Regions from separate parts of the Paenibacillus sp. 8b26 genome, predicted to be linked through region 2. Evidence: riboswitches for the same ligand, from Rfam matches in the RefSeq annotation. Region 2 holds a riboswitch; the other holds the start of a gene.
What was found. Region 2 has a riboswitch for S-adenosylmethionine ahead of metA (homoserine O-acetyltransferase MetA). Riboswitches for the same ligand answer to the same signal wherever they lie in the genome.
Positions count from the first base shown of each region.

Region 1 (3,423 bases), 3.0 Mb from region 2:
ATTCTGATGGGGATAGGCGAGCCTGTGCGTGAATTGCCTCGTGCTTATGAGGGAGGCGATCTGCCGGGGATTCGAGAAATTGAGCCATATTGCGGAGGATGTCTCGTCGTATCCGGCGCGACCTTTGAGCAGGAGCCTGAGCTGGCAGCGCGGGTGCTGGAGCGTTTGTCTGAGAGTGAGCAGGAATGGCCGCTTGTCTTTATTGTAGATGATGCCGAGGAAGTCGTTCGCTCACAAGCATCATTCCTGTGGACGGTGTTTACGCGGTTTAACCCGGCTACGGATATGTATGCAGACAGCGAGGTCCGTTTGCATCATTTGAACTACAAGCTGCCAATTGTAGTGGATGCACGTATGAAGCCGGGCTACCCGGATGAAGTGCTGCCGCGCGAGGATATTGTTAAGCTTGTAGACCAACGGTGGACGAGTTATTTCGCTTGACGCCCTAGCCAACCCAACAACCGGATTTTACATTCATAAAAGGAGGCGTGAGCATGATACGCAAGCTGCTAGGCGAGCCGCCACGTGTGAACAAGGGCATCCTGCTGGATGCTATGAACAGCATGTCAGACATGCTGAAAGTGCTGAAGCGGCAAATTCAGGCCAGCGGAGATCCGACTCATGATTTTCGCAAGGCGGATATTTTGACACGCGGCCTGATGTCATCTCTGGATGAGCTGGAGCAGAGCCATCATGCTGCCGTCTTTTTCCGCACGAAAGTGAAGGCCGGATATGCCGAGGATATGAGCGTTGATGAAAAATCGGATTACGCGCTGTACGTATTCTTTTATAAGGATGGGTTTGTGAGGGTATTTTCCATTTTGGATAAGCTCGGGAACTGGCTCAATGATTTGTATGATCTGAAAACAGGTCAGTACAAGGCACATTATTCGTATTTTACAGTGCTACGGCAGTTCAGGTATTTGAAGATGCATCCTGAAATGACGGATAGCTTAAATGCTATCAAGGACTCATACACGGACCCGATCAATCGGCTGCGCAAGCGGCGTAACACGGAAATACACTATATGAATACGGAAATGCAGGATGATCTCTGGCAACGGCATCGTGCTTTGTACGGCAAGATACAACTGGAGGATCTGGATCATCACCTGGAGGATTTGAAGCAAGGTCTGGAGATGGTGAACCGTTCCCTGGCGACTGCCTTTTGTTATACGGCGAAACAGTGGGAGAACCGGGAAGCTCATCCATAATTATGTCAGAAAATATCCTTTGACAAAGCTATGTAAACTATCTATACTGAAATCTAGTTTCAGAAAATGCTTGAATTATGATTTTATATATTAAATTTAACGGACAGCTAAAGCTGGAGTTTAACATATTTTCTTATCCAGAGAGGTGGAGGGACTGGCCCGATGAAGCCCGGCAACCCGTTCTTTTCCGGTGTGAAACACCGGAAGGGAACATTATGGTGCTAATTCCTACAAAACCGCTAGACTTATAACGGTTTTGACAGATGAGAAAAGGTTCGCATGGTGGGGCCCTTTTCATTTCTGTGAAGGGGGCTCTTTTTGTATAATTATAGAGAAGGAATTTTATAATTCCTGAGAGATGAACGTCGCTTAAAAGGGTAAGGAAGAGTGAAGGGGGTCGCAGCACGTTGATAGAGCTTAAACAATTAACCAAGCATTATGGCAAAGGCAGCCGACGCGTTAGTGCGCTGACCGGTTTGAATCTTTCCATAGAGCGTGGTGAAATATTTGGAGTCATCGGTCATTCCGGAGCGGGGAAAAGTACGCTGATCCGCTGTATTAATTTATTGGAACGTCCGACCTCGGGCGAGGTATGGGTAGATGGCGTGAATCTCGCCACGGTAAGCCAATCCCAGTTACAGAAACAGCGTCGTAAAATCGGAATGATCTTTCAGCATTTTAATTTGTTATCCTCGGCGACGGTATATGACAATATTGCCTTTCCGTTGCGCTTGGTAAATACGCCGAAGGAGAAGTTGGACCAGAAGGTTCGTGAATTGCTGGAACTGGTCGGTCTGGAAGAACACAGCGCTAAATATCCGTCACAGCTCTCGGGTGGACAAAAGCAGCGGGTAGGTATTGCACGAGCGCTTGCCAGTGATCCTCATGTACTGCTGTGCGACGAGGCAACTTCGGCGCTTGATCCGCAGACGACAGGGTCCATCCTGAAATTGCTTTTAGACATTAACCAGCGCTTTAATTTGACCATCGTGCTGATTACGCATGAAATGCATGTCATTCAAAGCATCTGTGATCGTGTCGGCGTCATTCATCAGGGCGACATCGTGGAGCAAGGTCCGGTGGCAGAAGTATTCCTGAAGCCGCAGCATCAGGTGACCAAGGACTTTATCCAGCGGGAGTCTGAGCATCCCGAGGAGCTGCAAGCAGCGATTGCAGCAGCAGGAGGCGGCGAATCGGCGCATGTTGTACGGATTTCATTTTTGGGCAGCAAGACATACGATGCGATTCTGTCACGAACGGCTCGTAGTACCGGCGTTGATTTTGCGATCTTGCAGGGAACCATCTCCACAATTAAAAACGTACCGTATGGACAGCTTATCGTCCGTTTTGAAGGAAATCAGGAGGATATTGAGCATACGCTGCGGGAAGTGTCCGGTCAGGGGCTTGATGTGGAGGTGATCGGACAATGAGTGAACTTGATTTTTCACAAGTTAGTTGGGAAGAACTGGGTAATTCTACATTAGAGACACTTCAGATGCTCGGTGCATCTGCGTTGTTCACCCTTATTATTGGTCTGCCTCTCGGGATTTTATTGTTTTTGGCAAGCCGCTCTTCATGGAATCTGATGAAGGTGATATACGTTGTACTTTCCTTTATCGTAAACATTTTGCGTTCCGTACCGTTTATTATTTTGATTGTTGCACTGATTCCTTTTACACGGTCGCTGGTGGGGACTTCCACGGGGGTGCTGGGTACGATTCCGCCGCTGGTGATTGGCGCTGCGCCATTCTTTGCCCGTCTCGTGGAGACGTCACTGCGCGAAGTGGACAAGGGTGTCATCGAGGCTGCACAAGCCATGGGCGCCTCTACAGGACAGATTATCCGTCGGGTGTTGTTGCGTGAGGCACTGCCGGGTCTGCTCGCCGCATTAACGATTACCGTTGTTACGCTCGTATCCTATACAGCGATGTCCGGTATGATCGGGGGCGGCGGTCTGGGTACACTGGCTATCAACTATGGATACTACCGTTATGAAACGGCTGTAATGATCGTTGCGGTCGTACTGATGGTCGTACTGGTGCAACTGCTGCAAATGGCAGGGGATCGTCTGGTGCGGCATTATACTCGAAAATAGGGAAACCATATAGATATCCTTATTGATCAGGACGTCTGAATCCTGAACACTACAATTTATTGGAGGGGTAATCACATGAAAAAATGGGTATTGGCCGTATTAAGCTTGACATTA
Region 1 is NZ_CP192445.1:4,429,267-4,432,689, forward strand. Features, by position in the region: gene ACQ4MX_RS20595 (UbiD family decarboxylase) at 1-441, shown strand, start outside; gene ACQ4MX_RS20600 (Cthe_2314 family HEPN domain-containing protein) at 495-1,214, shown strand; SAM riboswitch class I at 1,345-1,484, shown strand; gene ACQ4MX_RS20605 (methionine ABC transporter ATP-binding protein) at 1,622-2,644, shown strand; gene ACQ4MX_RS20610 (methionine ABC transporter permease) at 2,641-3,309, shown strand; gene ACQ4MX_RS20615 (MetQ/NlpA family ABC transporter substrate-binding protein) at 3,385-3,423, shown strand, end outside.
Region 1: another riboswitch for S-adenosylmethionine. It lies ahead of ACQ4MX_RS20605 (methionine ABC transporter ATP-binding protein); the one in region 2 lies ahead of metA (homoserine O-acetyltransferase MetA).

Region 2 (3,423 bases):
TTGTGAAGCCCATTCGGCTACAGCCCGAATATCCGTAATCATCATTAATGGATTCGTAGGCGTTTCTATGAATACTGCTTTTGTATTTGGTCTACATGACTGCTCGATGGCTTCAAGATCATTCGTATCCACATAGCTTGCCGTCACGCCGAATCTGGATAAAATACGTTCCAGCAGACGATACGTGCCTCCATACAGATCCAGCGATACAATCAGATGATCTCCTTGTCCAAACAGGGCAAATACCGTTTGCAGCGCCGCCATACCTGAACTGCATGCAAAGCCTGCATCACCGGATTCCAGTGCAGCGGACGCCTCTTCCAGTACTTTACGTGTCGGATTGATCGTCCGAATGTAATCAAAACCTGTGCTTTGACCCAGACGGGGATGGCGAAACGCCGTAGATTGATAAATCGGAAAATTCACTGCTCCGGTTACCGGTTCTTCGATTGAACCAATCTGTGCTAACCTGCTTTCGATTTTCCACTGTTTCTCACTCATATGAATCCTCCTGTTCACTTCCATAATAGGTGCTGTAACATATGCTGCAAAATTGGATTATCATATCTGTACTGCTGCGCTGCTGCAAGGTGATACTGCGTAGATATAAACGTTAAGCCCCTTTTTAAATCTGGGGCCCGATATCGAAAGGGGTTTCTTGGTATACATAATAGTTGAGCCAATTTGAAAATAATAAATTGGCATGCGCACGCCAGGTTGAGGGCGGTGTACGCTCAGGGTCATTGTTGGGAAAATAATTTTTTGGTACTTCAATATCCATCCCTTTGGCGACATCACGATCATATTCCCATTTCAGAGAAAGTGGATCGTATTCGGAATGCCCAGTCACAAAGATTTGTTTGCCATCCCGCGTAGCTACCAGATACACTCCGGCTTCCTCAGATTGGGATAAAAGCTCCAGTTCGGCAATATGCTCAATATCTTCGCGCCGAACCTCTGTATGCCGGGAATGAGGTGCATAAAACAATTCATCAAAACCGCGTAGTAATTTCACTTTAGGTTTAATAACGCTATGCGGAAAAACGCCAAAGCATTTGTAATCAAGTCCGTATTTGGGAACGCCGAAATGATGAAACAGACCCGCCTGTGAGGCCCAACAGATATGCATGGTCGAAGTTACATTCGTTTTCGTCCATTCAAAAATTTGCCGGATTTCCTCCCAGTAGTTCACATCTTCAAACTCAAGCTGTTCAACGGGGGCTCCCGTAATCACCATGCCGTCAAAACGGCTGTTTCTGATCTCCTCAAACGTTTTATAAAACATGTTCAAATATTCCTGCGATGTATTTTTAGATACATGCGACTTCATGTGTACCAGCGTAACGTCCACTTGAAGCGGGGTATTGCCGACCAGACGCAACAGTTGAGTTTCCGTTGTTTCTTTGGTAGGCATCAAATTCAAAATGGCGATGCGCAACGGACGAATATCCTGATGATAGGCCAGGCTTTCATCCATTACAAAAATATTTTCGCCCTCCAGCACTTCCTTGGCAGGTAGTGTATCCGGAATTTTAATCGGCATATAAACTCACTCCTTGTTCGGTGAAGTTTTTGCGAAAATCGTCATGTTGAGATGCCGGGCATATAATAAAAAGACCTTCCTCGGTTACGAGAAAGGTCATATTTGTATCCATATGCGCCTCTCTCATCTGTCAGGGCATCGCTCTTTGTAAAAAGCGCGCGTCCTGCAAGAATTAGCACCGTGCGATTAAAATCGCCGGTTGCCGGGTATCATCGGGCTAGTCCCTCCACCTGCTCTTGATAAGATTTCGCTATATTCATTTTGGGTTCATAAAAAGTTCTTGTTGTTCACTTTAATGCATCCGCTGGGCTTCGTCAAGATGAGACTTGTAATTTTGTACCCTGCATTCACACTTCGTCTTATATTTCCATATGTTAAATCATACATTACCCTATCGCCGAAGCTCTTGTCATTACTGTTGATTTAGCCCATGATTTTGCGCTTGAAAGGCTGTAGGCCGAGCGTTATACTATACAAGTGCTATAGGCCGAAAATATAAAGCAGTCGTGTAGATTTAGAGTGCTTTCTGCGATACTGTGGCAACCTAAAAAAGAACATTTGTGAGGTGAATCCGGAATGGAAGGCGACCCGAGTCCGAATAGGCGGCGATCCCTGAACAACAGCATAGGAATGACTTCAGCTTGCCGAAAGACGGGACGCCAGGCTCTGCATGCTCCAAAAGCCTCTGGCTTTTGATGGGGATGCCGCTTACCCGATCCGGCTAACTGGCTAACTGAGTCCATTCCTTATGCTTGAGGTACACGTATTTTCCGTTACGACGGAGCATAAGGAGTGACATATATGAAAATCCGTTTGGTAAACAACGGGGTTTTTACCCCTGTCGAAGAAATTGAAATGGCGCTTACTCCGCCAGCAGAAGGTTTTTATTGGATTGATGCCGATGTTGATGATCTGGCAGTGCTCCAGCCTCTATTCTCCATGCATGATCTCGCGGTAGAGGACTGTTTGAGCGAAGAAGAGCAGCGCCCGAAGATTGAAATTTACGAGAGCCATTATTTTATCGTTGTAAACAGCATTCGTTTTGATGATGAAGAAATATTTTTACGTGCTTTGAACATTTTTCTCGGCCGCCATTTCATCATTACGGTGACTAAGCAGAAAATCAATGAGCTACGCACCCTCAAGCCTATGTTGTGGGAGCAGGAGGTCAGCCAGCCTGACCGTTTTATGTATCTGTTGGTCGACTTGATCGTTGACAACTATTTTCTGGTTGGTGACCGGATTGAGGTTCGCATTGAGAAGCTGGAAGAAGACATTCTGATGCATACAAAAAAATCGCATTTGAATGAAATTATCGGCTTACGCAGTGAGATTCTGTGGCTGAAAAAAGTGCTTGGTCCGCAAAAAGAAGTCATCAATACGTTGAACAAACGGGATTTACGGCTGATCGACGATCAATTGCAAAAATATTTTAGCGATATTTATGAAAATGCCGTGAAAATTTCGGAGACTTTCGAAACTTACCGCGATCTAATGGGTAACCTTCGAGAAGCTTATCAATCCAGTATCGCTAACCGTGCGAATGAAATCATGCGCGTGTTTACAGCGATTACAACCGTGTTTATGCCGTTGACGGTGATTACCGGAATTTATGGTATGAACTTTGATAATATGCCTGAGCTTCATACGCGTTATGGTTATTTTGTCGTCATTGGTATTATGGTGGCGCTGGGGGTTAGCATGTTCTGTATTTTCCGCAAGAAGGATTGGGTTTGAAAAGAAAAGGTTGAAGCAGTAGCCGTATCCTCACAGGATATAGCTACTGCTTTTTTTTGTGTGATTATTTTATATTTGCGCGATGTTATCCCGCATGTCGATCTGATGCCACCTGATGGCGAAAACGGATACGAATCAGACGT
Region 2 is NZ_CP192445.1:1,409,488-1,412,910, forward strand. Features, by position in the region: gene ACQ4MX_RS06185 (PLP-dependent transferase) at 1-501, opposite strand, end outside; gene metA (homoserine O-acetyltransferase MetA) at 626-1,543, opposite strand; SAM riboswitch class I at 1,664-1,789, opposite strand; gene corA (magnesium/cobalt transporter CorA) at 2,345-3,280, shown strand; gene ACQ4MX_RS06200 (HRDC domain-containing protein) at 3,366-3,423, opposite strand, start outside.